DNA from 2 places in the Nocardioides sp. dk884 genome. Region 1 is predicted to be linked to the other one. Evidence: predicted binding sites of a transcription regulator. Region 1 holds the regulator's gene; the other holds the start of a gene.
What was found. Region 1 encodes LexA, which represses DNA repair genes until DNA is damaged. Its sites were predicted from a motif close to TCGAACANNTGTTCGA; they were not measured.

Region 1 (7,031 bases):
TGCTTCGCCGAGCTGGCCAAGGAGAAGGCCCAGAAGTCCCACCTGATCATCACCAACCACTCGCTGCTGGCCATCGACGCGGTCGAGGGCGTCCCGATGATCCCCGACTACAACGTCGTGGTGATCGACGAGGCCCACGAGCTGACCCAGCGGGTCACCCAGGCCGCCACCGACGAGCTGTGGGCCGCCGAGGTGGAGCGGGCCGCCCGGCGCGCGCAGCGCTACGTCGACGGCAGCGAGGCCGACGACCTCTCCGACGCCGCCGACGCGCTGCGCGCCGCGATGGGCGAGGCCCGGCCGGGTCGCCTCGAGCAGCTCCCGCTCGACCTCGGCGACGCGCTCGTGCTGGTCCGCGACAGCGCGCGTGCGGCGATCTCGGCGTTCCCCAAGGACAAGGACCGCGACGGGGAGGCCGACGCCGGCCGCACCCAAGCCCGCGGCACCCTGCAGGAGGTCTTCACGACCGCGGAGCGGATGGCCGCCGAGCTCGACTCCGACGTGCTGTGGATGACCGAGGGCTCCGAGCGGATGCCCCCGCGCCTGTGCGTGGCGCCGCTGCAGGTCTGGGGCCAGATGCGCGACAAGCTGCTCAACGAGAAGACCGTCGTGTTCACCTCCGCCACGCTGATGCTGGGTGGCGACTTCAGCTCGGTGGCGACGAGCGTCGGGCTCAAGCCGTCCGAGCGGATCATCGACGGCTCGCCGACCGCGGCCGCACCGGGGGAGGGCCAGCCCTGGCGGGGTCTCGACGTCGGGTCGCCGTTCGACTATGGCCAGCAGGGCATCCTCTACGTCGCCCGCCACCTCCCGCCGCCGGGGCGCGACGGGCTGGTCAAGGCCCAGCTCGACGAGATCGTGGAGCTCATCGACGCCGCCGACGGCCGGGCGCTCGGCCTGTTCTCCTCGCGCCGCGCGGCCGAGGCCGCGGCCGAGGAGGTCCGCAAGCGGCTGCCGCACCTCACCACGCTCGCGCAGGGCGACGCCCAGCTGCCCGAGCTGGCCAAGCAGTTCGTCGCCGACCCGCACACCTGCCTGTTCGGCACGCTGACGCTCTGGCAGGGCCTCGACGTCCCGGGCGAGACCTGCCAGCTGGTGCTGATCGACCGGATCCCGTTCCCGCGACCCGACGACCCGCTGATGTCGGCGCGGCAGAAGGCGGCCGACAAGGCCGGCGGCAACGGCTTCATGCAGGTCGCCGCCACCCACGCCGCGCTGCTGATGGCCCAGGGCGCCGGACGCCTGATCCGCACCACCTCCGACCGCGGTGTGGTCGCGGTCCTCGACCCCCGACTGGCGACCGCCCGCTACGGCGGCTTCCTCAAGGCCAGCCTGCCGTCGATGTGGACGACCACCGATCCCGGGATCGTGCGCCAGGCGCTGGCCCGGCTCGCCGGCAAGCCGACCGCCTGAGGCTCGCCGTCGACCGTCGGTCGCCGGTCGGCGGTCGGCTCAACGCACCGCGCGAGCGACCAGGGAGAAGCGCCGAGCATCGTCGGTCGGTGTGCCCGCGCAGGAGAAGCGGCTGCCACGCCAGCAGGTGAGCCGGGTGCTGGCGTTGACCAGCGTGACGTCGACGTGGCGCACCCCCGCCAACGGGACGGCGATCCGTCCTGCGCCGGTGCGGTCCAGGGCGACGCGGTGCCGGGTGCGGGTGCCGTCGGCGGCGAGCGTGGTCACCACGGCCGCCGGCGCGCTGGCTCGTGGCGGCAGGTCCAGGCGAAGTCGCAGCCGCCATCCGCGCCCGCGCAGCGTGGTGGCCGGGGTGAGCCGGACACTGGCCGAGGCGAGGTGGTCCAGGCGCACCCGGTGCCGGACGGCGGCCCGGCCGACGCCCAGCGCCGCGACCGGCCGGGCCGCGGGGTAGCCCCGCCCCTCGTCGTACGACGCCGCGGGGGCGAGGTTGTCGGCGGCGAAGCCCGCCAGCGCCGCGGGCAGGGTCGTCCCGCGGGCGCGCAGCACGGTGCTGATCGCGGCCAGGGAGTGGTCCTGGACGTGCGGCCCTGTGGAGTCCGCGGCCTCCCAGATGTCGCGGACCACTGTCGCCAGACCCCCCTGCGCGGTCGGCAGCCGCTCGCCGAGCCAACGGAAGAAGATCCAGCTCCCGTAGACCCGCAGCGCGTCGGCGCGGTCCGCCCGGCCGCGGTCGTCCAGGGAACGCCTCGGCTGGCGCAGCGGGCTGCGGTGCAGGTACTGGCGGTTGTCGTCGACGTCGTCGAACAGCTCGTCCTCGACCCAGGCGGCGGTGGCCTCCATGAGCCAGGCGTCCTGGGTGGCGTCGTAGGCGAACTGCACGGCGTGGAAGTACTCGTGGGCCGCTGTCACCTGGAGGTTCTCCAGCGGCGTGTTGCCCGGGAACTGCGTGCCGTCGTAGTCGTCGTCGAGCACGCAGTAGGCCGCACGGGCGTTGGCGCCGATGACCGGGACAGGAGCGTCGCTCGCGCAGTAGCCGTACAGCCCCTGGTCGCCGATGTCGGCAAGGTAGATGTCCGTGCGGGCGTCACCGCCGAGCGGGCCGTCGCCGAGCGGCGCCCGGTATCCCGCCGACCGCAGGCGCGCGTGCACCGAGACGAGGGTGTCCAGCACCAGGTCGACCTGGTCGGGCACCCCGTTGCCGGAGAGGTCGGCGAGGTCGGGGCTGTCCGCGCTCGCCGGGTTCGACGCCCAGTGCACGCAGAGGACCGCGGTGCAGCGCACCCGCGGTGCGGCGCGAGGGCCCCACCCGTGACCGGCGGGATCCGCGCGGCCGTCGGTGGGTCGGGCGAGCAGGCGTCGCGCTGCGGCGCGCTCGCCGGCCGGCAGGGCATCCAGGGTGAGTGCCAGGTCCCGCAGGGCGATCGTGGCGTCGCCAGCGCGCAGGCCGCTGGACTCGGGGGCCAGCGCGCGGCGTGCCCCGGCCAGGGCGGCCCGGGCCCGGCGCAGCGGCACCGCCTCGGTGGGCACGCTCAGCGGGGTCGTCGCCGAGCCGGTCGCGGGGCCAGCCGAGGGGCCAGCCGAGCGAGGCGGGCCGGGATCGGCGTGTGCCGGGGTCGGGGCGAGGGCGGTGAGGACGGCGAGGCAGAGCGCTGGAAGGCCCAGGGCGCGTGCTCGGCAGGGGCCGGGCGAGGACGGGCGCCGCCGGGCGGCGCGAGGGGCTGGCACGAGGTGATCCTGTCACCCCGTGCCGGCCCGGCTCGGACTCGCCACGGACCCGGCGCGAGGGACCTCAGACCCGGCGCAGGACCGCGGTGACCTTGCCCAGGATCGAGGCGTGGGTGCCGTCGATGGGCTCGTAGGCGTCGTTGTGGGGGAGCAGCCAGACCTTGCCGTCCTTGCGCTGGAAGGTCTTCACGGTGGCCTCGCCCTCGATCAGAGCGGCCACCATGTCGCCGTTGTTGGCGGTCTGCTGCTGGCGGATCACCACGTAGTCGCCGTTGCACACCGCCGCGTCGATCATCGAGTCACCGGAGACCTCGAGCAGGAACAGCTGTCCGTCACCGACCAGCTGACGTGGGAGCGGGAAGACGTCCTCGACCCGCTCCTCGGCGAGGATCGGCCCGCCTGCGGCGATACGGCCCACCACCGGCACGTAGGAGGGGGCCGGCACGCTGTCGCCGATGCCGGTCTCGTCAACCGAGGAGCCCTCGCCCGAGGACATGGCCTTGCGGGCGGCCATCACCTCGGGCAGGAACACCTCCAGGGCACGCGGACGGTGCGGGTCGCGCTTGATGAAGCCCTTCTGCTCGAGGACCTTCAGCTGGTGCGCCACGCTCGAGGAGCTGGTCAGGCCGACGGCCTGACCGATCTCGCGCATGCTCGGCGGGTAGCCGCGCTTCTCGATGCAGTCGGTGATGTGGGTGAGCACCCGCACCTGGCGCGGGGTGAGTCCGGTCGCGTCAGCAGGACCGTCGGGGAGCTCAGCGACCCCGTCGCTCTTCTTCTTGGCCATCTGTGCCTTCCCTCGGGTCGTCGTCCGGGTTGTCCGCGCCTCCGGCGGATCGGGCGTCGTCCCGGGTCCGGTGGCGTGAGGGCCACCGTAGCGACATCCACCCCCAGAGTTCAAACATCTGTTCGAAGTGCGTGTCGCGGGCCTGCCTGCGCGGCCGAGACGGGCGATGCGTCGAACATTCGTTCGCCCAGATGCTTGCGTTCCTCGAACACCTGCTCTAGCGTCGTACATGTGTTCGATCGAACGTCTGGTCGAACGTCGATCCGGTCCCGTTTCGGCGGGACTGTCGGTGGCGGGCGTTAGACATCTTCTCGACGCCGCGATCCGAGGCTGACACCACTTCCCCAGGAGCCACGATGAGCACGCTGAACCCCACGACCATGATCATCACCTCTCGTCCGGCGACCGGCCGGTCCGTGCGGCTGACCCGCCGAGGCCGCGTGGTGGTCTTCCTGTTCTGCGTGGCGGTCCTGCTGGGCGTCGGGTTCGCCCTCGCCGGCGGCTCGATGGCGACGGCGGAGAGGGGCTCGGCGGAGCCCACGGAGATCATCACGGTCGGCACCGGTCAGACCCTGTGGGACATCGCCGCCGAGCTCAGCGACGACGGTGACGTGCGCGAGGAGATGCGCCACATCGAGCGGCTCAACGCCCTCGACTCCACGATGCTCGTCGCCGGTCAGCGCCTCGCGGTGCCCACCAGCTGAGGCACGCCAGACATCGCCGGTCGCCTCGACCCCGACCGGCGAGCAGGGGAAGACAGGGGGCGGAGCCTGATGGCTCCGCCCCCTGGTCGTTCCTCGAGGTCGAGGTCGTTCAGCGGGCCGCGCGTCGTCCGCCTGGCACCGTCGTGCGTGTCGCCGGGGTGCTCGCGGCGACGGGGTCCTGCGTCGGGGCGGCTGCGGGATCGGGCGACGAGGAGGGGCCGGAGGTGAGGCAGAGCTCGCGCAGCAGGCGTGCGATGAGCATGAGGGCCACAAACAGGCAGGCCACGGCGCCGGTCGAGGCGAGCGCCAGGAGCCACCAGCCTCCGGAGTCGCCGCCGCGCGCGCTGGCACCGAAGTCGATCGCGGCGTAGACGAGGTATCCCCAGGCGATGACGGCCAGCGTCACGCCTCCGGCCAGGGCGAGCAGGCGTGGCTGCACCGTCGGAGTCTTCTTGGTGCCCCGCCTCGAACCCGCCCGCTTGCCCTTGCTTGCCACGGGGTCATTGTCGCTGATCGCGCGCCCGGGCGCTCGGCGACCCGCACGTCGACCCCGCCCCTTTTGAGCCACGTCCGTGCGGCGTCCGATTCGCGCCTGATCCGTGCCGCTTGCGGTGTCGCGCCGGCGTCCGGCGAAGGCTGGCAGGGCTCTGACCTGCGGTTTCGAAGGCGGTCCGTACCGGGGGCCTCGATCGTGTCGCGCGGGCTTGCAGAGGATCCGCCGCACGCGTACGGTTACCCCTACATCTAGTACTTACAGCGCTGTAGTTATCCACATCTAGTGCACAGCTCAGCGGCGCAAGACTCACAGATGTGAGTGAGTTCTACACAGCAGACCCCCCGTTATCCACACCCTGAGGCACTTCCGCCCCGGGCTGTTGTGGCGCGCCTGAGAGGAGCCCCGGATGCACTGTCCCTACTGCCGGAACACCGACACCCGGGTGATCGACTCCCGGGTCGCGGACGACGGGGGCTCGATCCGGCGACGCCGCACCTGCGGGTCCTGCGCCAAGCGGTTCTCGACCGTCGAGCTCATGCAGCTGATGGTCCTCAAGCGCTCCGGCGCGAGCGAGCCGTTCACCCGGGAGAAGGCGGTGTCCGGGGTGCGCAAGGCCTGCAAGGGCCGGCCCGTGAGCGAGGACCAGCTCGCCTGCCTCGGTCAGGCGGTCGAGGACGCCCTGCGGCTCGCCGGTCAGGCGGAGATCCCGGCCCACGAGGTGGGCCTGGCGATCCTCGGCCCGCTGCGCGAGCTCGACGAGGTGGCCTACCTGCGCTTCGCCAGCGTCTATCGCGCCTTCGAGTCGGCGGACGACTTCGCCGCCGAGATCGCCACGCTCCGCGCCGAGCGGAGTCCCGGCCAGCCCGCCGCATCGGGCTGACCTCTCGAACAGCCCGGTGCGTAGTGGGGAAGCTGCGCACCGGGCCTTCCACCAGCTTCCCCCGCCACTGTCGGTGCTCGGAGAGACCATCGACAGTGAGAGCACCGACCGGAGCACCACCACAGCATGAGCACCACCACCAGCAGCACGAGCCACGACGCATCAGAGGAGACGGGCATGACGGAGACGGTCACCAGCGCAACCAGGGGGCGCAAGGCCGCGAAGAAGGGCCTGAAGGTCGAGCGGGTGTTCAGCACCGCGGGGGTGCACCCCTACGACGAGATCAACTGGGAGCGTCGCGACGTCGTCCAGACCAACTGGCGCACCGGTGAGACCGTCTTCGAGCAGCGCGACGTCGAGTTCCCCGACTTCTGGTCGGTCAACGCCTCGACCATCGTGACCACCAAGTACTTCCGTGGCGCCGTCGGCACCGACTCCCGCGAGAACGGTCTCAAGCAGCTCATCGACCGGGTGGTGCACACCTACACCAAGGCCGGCCTCGAGAACGGCTACTTCGCCAGCGCGGCGGACGCCGAGGTCTTCGAGCACGAGCTCACCTGGCTGCTCGTGCACCAGTACTTCTCCTTCAACAGCCCCGTCTGGTTCAACGTCGGCACCGAGTCGCCCCAGCAGGTCTCCGCCTGCTTCATCCTCTCCGTCGACGACTCCATGGACTCGATCCTGAACTGGTACAAGGAGGAGGGGTTCATCTTCAAGGGCGGCTCCGGTGCCGGCCTCAACATCTCCCGCATCCGCTCCTCCAAGGAGCTGCTGCGCTCCTCCGGTGGCACCGCCTCCGGTCCGGTCTCCTTCATGCGCGGTGCCGACGCCTCCGCCGGCACGATCAAGTCCGGTGGCGCCACCCGTCGCGCCGCCAAGATGGTCGTGCTGGACGTGGACCACCCCGACATCGAGGAGTTCGTCGAGACCAAGGCGCGCGAGGAGGACAAGATCCGCGCGCTGCGCGACGCCGGGTTCGACATGGACCTCGGCGGCAAGGACATCACCTCGGTCCAGTACCAGAAC
Region 2 (7,031 bases), 2.0 Mb from region 1:
GCCGCCCAGACCGCCTCCGACCACCACGACCCGCGCCATGGCGCGAAGACTAGGACACCGGTGCGGACCCCGGACGCCCCAGGGCGACCGCGCGGGCCAGGGTCTCCCCGTCGCGGGCCACGAGCGTGGTGCCGTCGTCGGCGGTCACGATCGGGCGCTGGATGGCGCGCGGGTTCGCCGCCAGCGCGGCCAGCCACTCGGCGCGGGCCTGGGGCGTGCGCGGCAGGTCGATGCCGGCCTCGCGGGTCTCCCGGGGGCGCGCGACGTCCCAGGGTTCGAGCCCGAGCCGGTCGACCACGGCCCCGAGCTCCTTGGCCGTGGGCGGGTCGTCGAGGTAGCGGCGCACCGTGTGCTCGACCCCCGCCTCCTCCAGCGCGCGCTGCGCGGTGCGGCACTTCGAGCAGGCGGGGTTGATCCAGATCTCCATGCTCACGTGCTCACTCCATCTCCAGCTCGCGGGCGCCGGTCAGCGCGCGCAGCTCGTCGTACGTCGTGGAGAACACCGCGGAGGGGTGGCCCGCGGCGGCCCAGACGACCTCGTGGCGGCGCAGCCACGGGTCGAGCCAGGTCGGGACCGGCGCCGGGTGGCCGAGGGGCGAGACCCCGCCGATGACCTGGCCGGTGTGCTCACGGACCTGCTCGGGGCTGGCACGCCGCAGCCGCTTCACGCCGAGCCGCTCGGCCACCGCCACCGTGTCGACCCGGTGCGCGCCGGAGGTGAGCAGCAGCACGGGGGACCCGTCGGCGTCGAAGAGCAGGCTGTTGGCGATCGCGCCCACCTCGCAGCCGAGTGCCTCCGCGGCGAGTGCGGCGGTGTGGACGGAGTCCGGCAGAATGACCACCTGACCGGCTCCGCCGCGGCGGGTGTGCTCCGCCCGGAACCTCACGACCGAGGGGTGCTCCACGTTCATGGGGCTCATGGGGAAACCCTAGCCAGCGCGCGGACCGGCGCCGGGGACGACCTACGGAGGATGCATGGCTGCACAACAGGACAACACGAGGCCCGAGTCGGTGCGCCGCGCGCTCCAGGTGCTCTGGGCGCTGGTCGCCTTCGGGGCGGTCGCCGTCCTGCTGACCTGGATCTTCGAGGACAGCCTGATCCGATCGTGGGCGGAGGGCCACCGCTCGGTGCACGACGTGCTCGCGGCCGGCGGCGTCGAGGCGGTCAAGGACGGCGAGATCAAGCCGCCGGCGTTCGTGCCGGTGACCGCGGTCATCTACCTGGTGATGGGCGGGATGCTCGCGGTGCTGGCGCCGCTGCTGGCCGCCGGCTTCGAGTGGGCGCGGATCTGCCTGATCGTCACGCTGCTGACCCTCGTGGTCGGGGTCGGCGCGATCTTGATCACCGCGCCGCCGGCGCTGTTCCTGGTGCTCTCGGTGATCGGCCTGCTGCTGACCCTCGCCCTGCTGGTGCTGCTGGTGCACAAGGACACCACCGCCTACCTGCACTCCTGGTCCGAGGAGGACCGCGACACCGTCCAGCGCTGATCGGGGCGCGGGCCCACCGGCGTTGTCGGTGGGCGCGTGTAGCTTGCCGACATGCTCGAACGCGCGTTCGAGGATGTCGGTGGAGCCTCCCTCTCCGCCGACGCATCCAGGGTCGGTGAGCGAGAGGACAACCCCTGTGCCGTACGACGCCCCTCATCCCCATGCACTGCCGGCGACCACCCACGCCTACCTCGCCCGTTCCGCGGAGTCGCTGAGCGAGGCGATGGCGGCCCCGGACGCGCCGACCCGCTACGCCAGCGCCCACGTCGCCGCCCTGCGGGCCGCGGCGGCGCTGCTGGCGGCCCGGGCGCGCCCGGAGCCGGCCCGACGTCGGCCCCAGCGCAACGCCTGGGTGCTGCTCGCCGGGGTCGCGCCCGAGCTCGGCGAGTGGGCCGGGTTCTTCGCCGCCGGCGCCGCCAAGCGCGCGGCCTGCGAAGCCGGCTCGACCCGCGCGGTCACCGAGCGGGAGGCCGACGACCTCCTGCGTGACGCCGACCGGTTCCTCGCGGTCGTGGAGCAGGCGCTCGGACTGATGCCGCACGTGCCGGCCGCGGAGCAGGTCGTGCGCGCTGGTTGAGGCCGGTGGCCAGCGCGGTCGCAGTGGTCGTCAGCGGTGATCCGTGGCCGTCCGCGCGGCTCGCGACGGCGCGAAGGTGGCGACGCCCTAGGGTGGGTGCATGCCTAGCAGTGACCCGTTCGGGGACAAGCCCAGCGAGCGCCGGGCGGCCGCTCGGACCTCCGTGGTGTGGGGGGCCTTGCGTCCCGTTCTGGACGCCGGCCCGTGCGACGTGCTCGACCTCGGCGGTGGCACCGGCGTCTCCGCGGTGCGGGCCGCCGAGCTGGGCCACCGCGTGACGGTGGTGGACCCCAGCCCCGACGCGCTGGCCTCGCTCGACCGCCGCGCCCGCGAGCTCGGCGTGCAGGTCGCCGGCCACCAGGGCGACGTGAGCACGCTCCTGGACGTGCCCGGGCGTGCCGGCGCCGACGTGGTGCTGTGCCACGGGGTGCTCGAGGTCGTCGACGACCCGGCTGCCGCGCTGGCCACGATCCGCGAGGTGCTGCGGCCCGGTGGCACCCTCAGCCTGCTCGTCGCCCAGCGCTACGCCGCCGTGGTCGCCCGCGCGATGGCGGGTCACTTCGGCCAGGCTCTCGCGGCCCTCGACGACACCGCGCCCGCCGGGCGCGCCGGCCGCCGGGTCACCCGCGACGAGCTCGAGGCGCTGCTGGTCGGCGCCGGGTTCGAGGTCGCGCAGGTCCACGGCGTACGCGTGTTCGCCGACCTGGTCCCCGGCTCGCTGGTCGACTCCGAGCCCGGCGCGAGCGCCGCGCTGGTCGAGCTCGAGCACGCCGTCGCGGGACGCGAGGAGTTCCTCCCGCTCGCCACCCAGCTGCACGTCCTGGCCCGCTGAATGCGCGCCGACGGCACCGATGTCAGGGCGCGGCCATGAGATTTGACCGCCACGGGTACCGCGTTGGGAATCACCTGCCTAGACTTGCTGCAGGGGCCATCCATCAGGATCGGCTGGTCAGCACGACAGTGGGAGGATCCGGTGCCACTCTCTGAAGAGGAGCTGCGGCTACTCGAGCAGATGGAGCGTGCCCTCGTCGAGGAGGACCCCAAGTTCGCCTCGACGCTCCGCGGCACCTCGATTCGTCGTTCCGCCCGCCGTCGAGCGATCGCCGCGGGCTGTGTGTTCGTGGTCGGCATCGCCGTCCTGATGACCGGTGCCGTGGCCCAGCAGTGGGCGATCGGCGTCGTCGGCTTCGTGGTGATGCTGGCGTCGGCGACGGTGGGCCTCAACGCCATCCGCGGCCAGCAGGCCGCCGTGGCCGCCGACGCCCGCACCGCGGGACACCCCTCGCGAGGCTTCACGGTCATCGAGGGCGGCAAGCGCGGCCGCACCCGCCGCCCGCGCCGCAACGCCGGCTCCTTCATGGAGCGGGCCGAGGAGCGTTGGCGCCGCCGCCGCGAGGAGAACGGCGGCTTCTGAGCCCAGACCCGGCGCGCAACCATTGGCGCCGAGTCGGCGCGCCACAAGCGCCGACTCGCCCAACCATTGGCGCCGACTCGGCGTGCAGTGGGGGCGCTCAGCCGACGCGGTCGACCAGGTCGGAGCGGGTCCGCTCCGGCTCGCCGTCGCCCAGACGCCGGGGGGTCGGCGTACGGCGGGTGAAGGCGGTGCGCGGCCACCAGGCGGCGCGGCGGCGGGCGCGGCGCGGCGCCCCACCCTCGAGTGCGGCGAGGCAGGTCTCGGCGTCCGCACGGACCTGCGGCACCGGGTTTCCGGGACGCGCGTAGCGGCCGCGCTCCAGGGCCAGGACCAGCCGGTCCAGCGCGGCGGTCGCCTCCGGAGCGACCTGTGCCCCGTGGGCCGGACGCTCCTCGGGGCCCGGACCGGCGGGCGAGCCGAGGTGCTCGAGCAACACGCGACGCAGCTGACGCGGTGAGCGCCCGTCGGGCCACGGGATCCCCAGGTCGCGCGCGGTGTCGCGCAGCTCGGCCCAGACCTCCTCGGGCCCGCCCCGCAGCCGGCGCTCGCGCCGTCCACGTCGTACGCCGCCGGGCAGCAGCAGCGACCCGGTGAGCAGCACGACCGCGAGGATCCCGCTTGCCACGGTGCCCCACGGGAAGGTCTCCTCGGCCGCAGCGGCCACCGGGGCCTCCTCCTCGGCCGGGGCCGGTGCCGGCACGCTCTCCGGTCCCCGGGGCAGGTCGTCGCCGTTGGGCTGGGCGTTCTCGCTCGGCAGCATCGGCTCCTCGCCCGCACCCACCTCGATGCGCGTGTACGGCGGCACGTCGGCGGCGCGGTCCGGGGGAGTCGGCTCGAAGGCCACCCATCCCGAGCCCGGCACGAACAGCTCGGGCCAGGCGTGCAGGTCCCAGGTGCTGTACTCCCAGGTCTGCGCGTCCACCCGGTCCGGGCGCAGGAACCCCACGGCCACCCGCGCCGGGATGTCGAGGCTGCGCGCCATCACCGCCATGGCGGCGGCGAACTGCTCGCAGTACCCGCGACGGTCCTCGACGAGGAACTTCTGCAGGTCGTCGGAGCCGTTGCCGGGCTCGACGTCGGTGGAGTAGGTGAAGTTGCCGTCGCTGCGGAACCAGTCCTGCAGGGCCACCGCCTTCTCGTACGGCGAGCCCGCCCCGGCGGTGACGCTCGTGGCGAGCTCGTCCACGACGGGGGAGAGGCCGACCGGCAGGTCGAGGAACTCCTCGTCCACGAGCCCGGCACCGGACGGAGCCGCGACCATGTCCTCGGGCACGCGGACCAGGTCGACGGCCGTCATCTCATAGCTGAGGCCCGCGGTGGTCAGGTCGTCCTCCCCGGCGATGAAGTCCATCGTGGCGACGTCGTAGCGCCAGTCGCCGGGCGCCACGACCGCCGAGACCGGGGCCTGCGTGGGCAGCCAGGTCGACTCGAACTCCTCGGTCGCCTCGACCTCGTAGTCGTGCTCGATCCGCTCCACGTCGGGTGCCACGCCCTCCAGGTCGGGGAGCTCGCCGCGAGGCAGCTGGTCGACGGGGACCTCGCGGTCCCCGGAGCTCCACTCATCGGCGGAGAAGCGGTTGAGCACCGCGATGCGCAGGTACGACGGGTCGCGGTCGGTGGTGCGCACCCGCAGCAGCGGGAAGTCCTCGCCGCGGACGAGGTCACGCGTCAGGTCGACCATCGGGTTCTCCAGCTCGATCTCGCTGCCCCCCGCGCCCCCGCGCCCGGAGCCGAGCAGGTCGAGGTCGGCGCTCGGGATCACCAGCGGGAGCGCCAGGGCGATGCCGACCGACAGGGTCCCGACCGCGCCGGCGCTCGCGCGCAGCGGTCCCGGGTGCGCCGGCGTGCCCTGCTCGGGCCGGGTGCCGGTGGCGGCGTCGAACGGGCGGCCCCAGCGCGCCACCCGGTCGTCCTGGTCGAGGAAGAGCAGCAGCAAGAACCCGGCCGCGCTGAGCAGGAAGACCCACCAGCGTGGACCGGTCGCGAGCAGGCTGGTCGGCACGCTCTGCACCGCGAGCAGCGGCAGGCCGGCGAGGGCCACGCGCCGCAGCGTGCAGGCGAGCAGGTCGACCAGGACCAGGCAGCCCGCCCCGGCAGCCAGCATGAACGGGTCGATCGGCGGGGCGACCACCGGCACGGGAGCGGCGTACAGCCGGGCGCTGTCGCCGGCCGCGTCGAACGCCGCGGTCAGCTCGGCCCACGCGGGCCCGAGCGGGACCGGCGACCCGGTGACCTCGAGGCTGACGGCGGCGCCGGCCACGAGCAGCTGGACCGCTGCGACCAGGACCGCCGGTGCGCGCAGGCGGCGCAGGAGCGCCCCGGCCGCGACGACCGCGACGGCGATGAGCAGCAGCGGTCCGAGGTAGGCGCCGGCGTCGACGGCGAGCCCCGACCACGAGAGCATCGAGACCCAGGCAGTGCCCGCGGCGACCGCCGCGAGCCGCAGCGAGGCGCCCGGTGGCGGACGACGGCGGCTCATCGCCCGACCCCGGTGTACGTCGCCCGGCCCGCGCCGGCGGCCCCGGCACGCGCCAGCTCCTGCCAGGCCGTGTCGAGGCGGTCACGTGGCCGCAGGGGAGCGGCGCGCCAGCCGTGCTGGGCGAGGAGCGGCGCGGCGCTGCTCCCGGCCCCCTGACGGGTGGGGTCCGGGCCTCGCTCGGTGGCCCAGGCGTCCACGTCGAGTGCGATGGCCAGCGCGGCACCGGCGTGGTGCTGCATGCGGCGCAGGACCGGAAGATCGGTCGGCGCGACGGCACCGAGGACGGCCACGGTGAGGCCGCCGGTGCCGTGCTCGGTGAGCCAGGCAGAGTCGACTCGGGGCGTCGTTGCCGCCTCGACGACCGCCAGCGCCTCCAGCAGGGCGCGGCTGCTGAGCTCGGCGTCGCGCACGTGCCAGGCGCCGCCGGCCTCCTCGCCGGTGGCGGTGACGAGCCGGACGGTGAATCCGCGGTGGCCCAGGTGGACCGCGATGGACGCCGCGGCGGACACCGCGGTCTCCAGCGAGGACGCCACCCCTTGACCGCGGTGCGCCACCGCGCGGTTGTCGAGGAACAGCGTCGCGCGCGACTGCCAGGGCTGCTCCTCGCGGCGCACCATCAGCTCGCCCATCCGAGCCGAGCTGCGCCAGTGCACCCGGCGCAGGTCGTCACCGCGGCGGTACTCCCGCACGGTGACGTCCTCGGCCGAGCCCGTGGCGAACGCGCGCGGGCGGTTGTCGCCCGAGCCGGTCCAGGCGCCGCCCAACGGGATCGCCGGCAGCGGGACCGTGCGGGGGGTGACCGTGAGCGGCACCGAGGTCTGGAAGGCCCGGTCGACCTCGACCAGGCCGAACGGGTCGCTCACGCGCACCCGCATCGGGCCGAGCTCGAAGCGGCCGCGGACGTCGGAGCGGACCTGGTAGCCCACCTGGCGTCGCCACCCGTGCCCCACGCCCTCGAGCACGAAGCGCGGCCGGGAGCCGAGCACGTAGGGCAGCTGGTCCTCGAGCATGAGCACCCCGCTGGGCGCGCGCCCCTCGTTGGCCAGGGCCAGGCTCACGCGGGCCGGCTGGCC

Region 2: the regulator LexA is predicted to act here: its motif matches at 1,544-1,559, upstream of GFH29_RS07585 (SAV_6107 family HEPN domain-containing protein).

What each region holds. Positions count from the first base shown of each region.
Region 1 is NZ_CP045649.1:3,598,533-3,605,563, reverse strand. It holds gene GFH29_RS17185 (ATP-dependent DNA helicase) at 1-1,410, shown strand, start outside; gene GFH29_RS17180 (MXAN_6640 family putative metalloprotease) at 1,450-2,940, opposite strand; gene lexA (transcriptional repressor LexA) at 3,203-3,925, opposite strand; gene GFH29_RS17170 (LysM peptidoglycan-binding domain-containing protein) at 4,282-4,629, shown strand; gene GFH29_RS17165 (hypothetical protein) at 4,739-5,068, opposite strand; gene nrdR (transcriptional regulator NrdR) at 5,532-6,005, shown strand; gene GFH29_RS17155 (vitamin B12-dependent ribonucleotide reductase) at 6,183-7,031, shown strand, end outside.
Region 2 is NZ_CP045649.1:1,556,376-1,563,406, forward strand. It holds gene GFH29_RS07565 (phytoene desaturase family protein) at 1-39, opposite strand, end outside; gene GFH29_RS07570 (ArsC/Spx/MgsR family protein) at 50-427, opposite strand; gene GFH29_RS07575 (YbaK/EbsC family protein) at 438-920, opposite strand; gene GFH29_RS07580 (hypothetical protein) at 976-1,488, shown strand; gene GFH29_RS07585 (SAV_6107 family HEPN domain-containing protein) at 1,604-2,065, shown strand; gene GFH29_RS07590 (methyltransferase domain-containing protein) at 2,166-2,897, shown strand; gene GFH29_RS07595 (DUF3040 domain-containing protein) at 3,039-3,479, shown strand; gene GFH29_RS07600 (transglutaminaseTgpA domain-containing protein) at 3,577-5,958, opposite strand; gene GFH29_RS07605 (DUF58 domain-containing protein) at 5,955-7,031, opposite strand, start outside.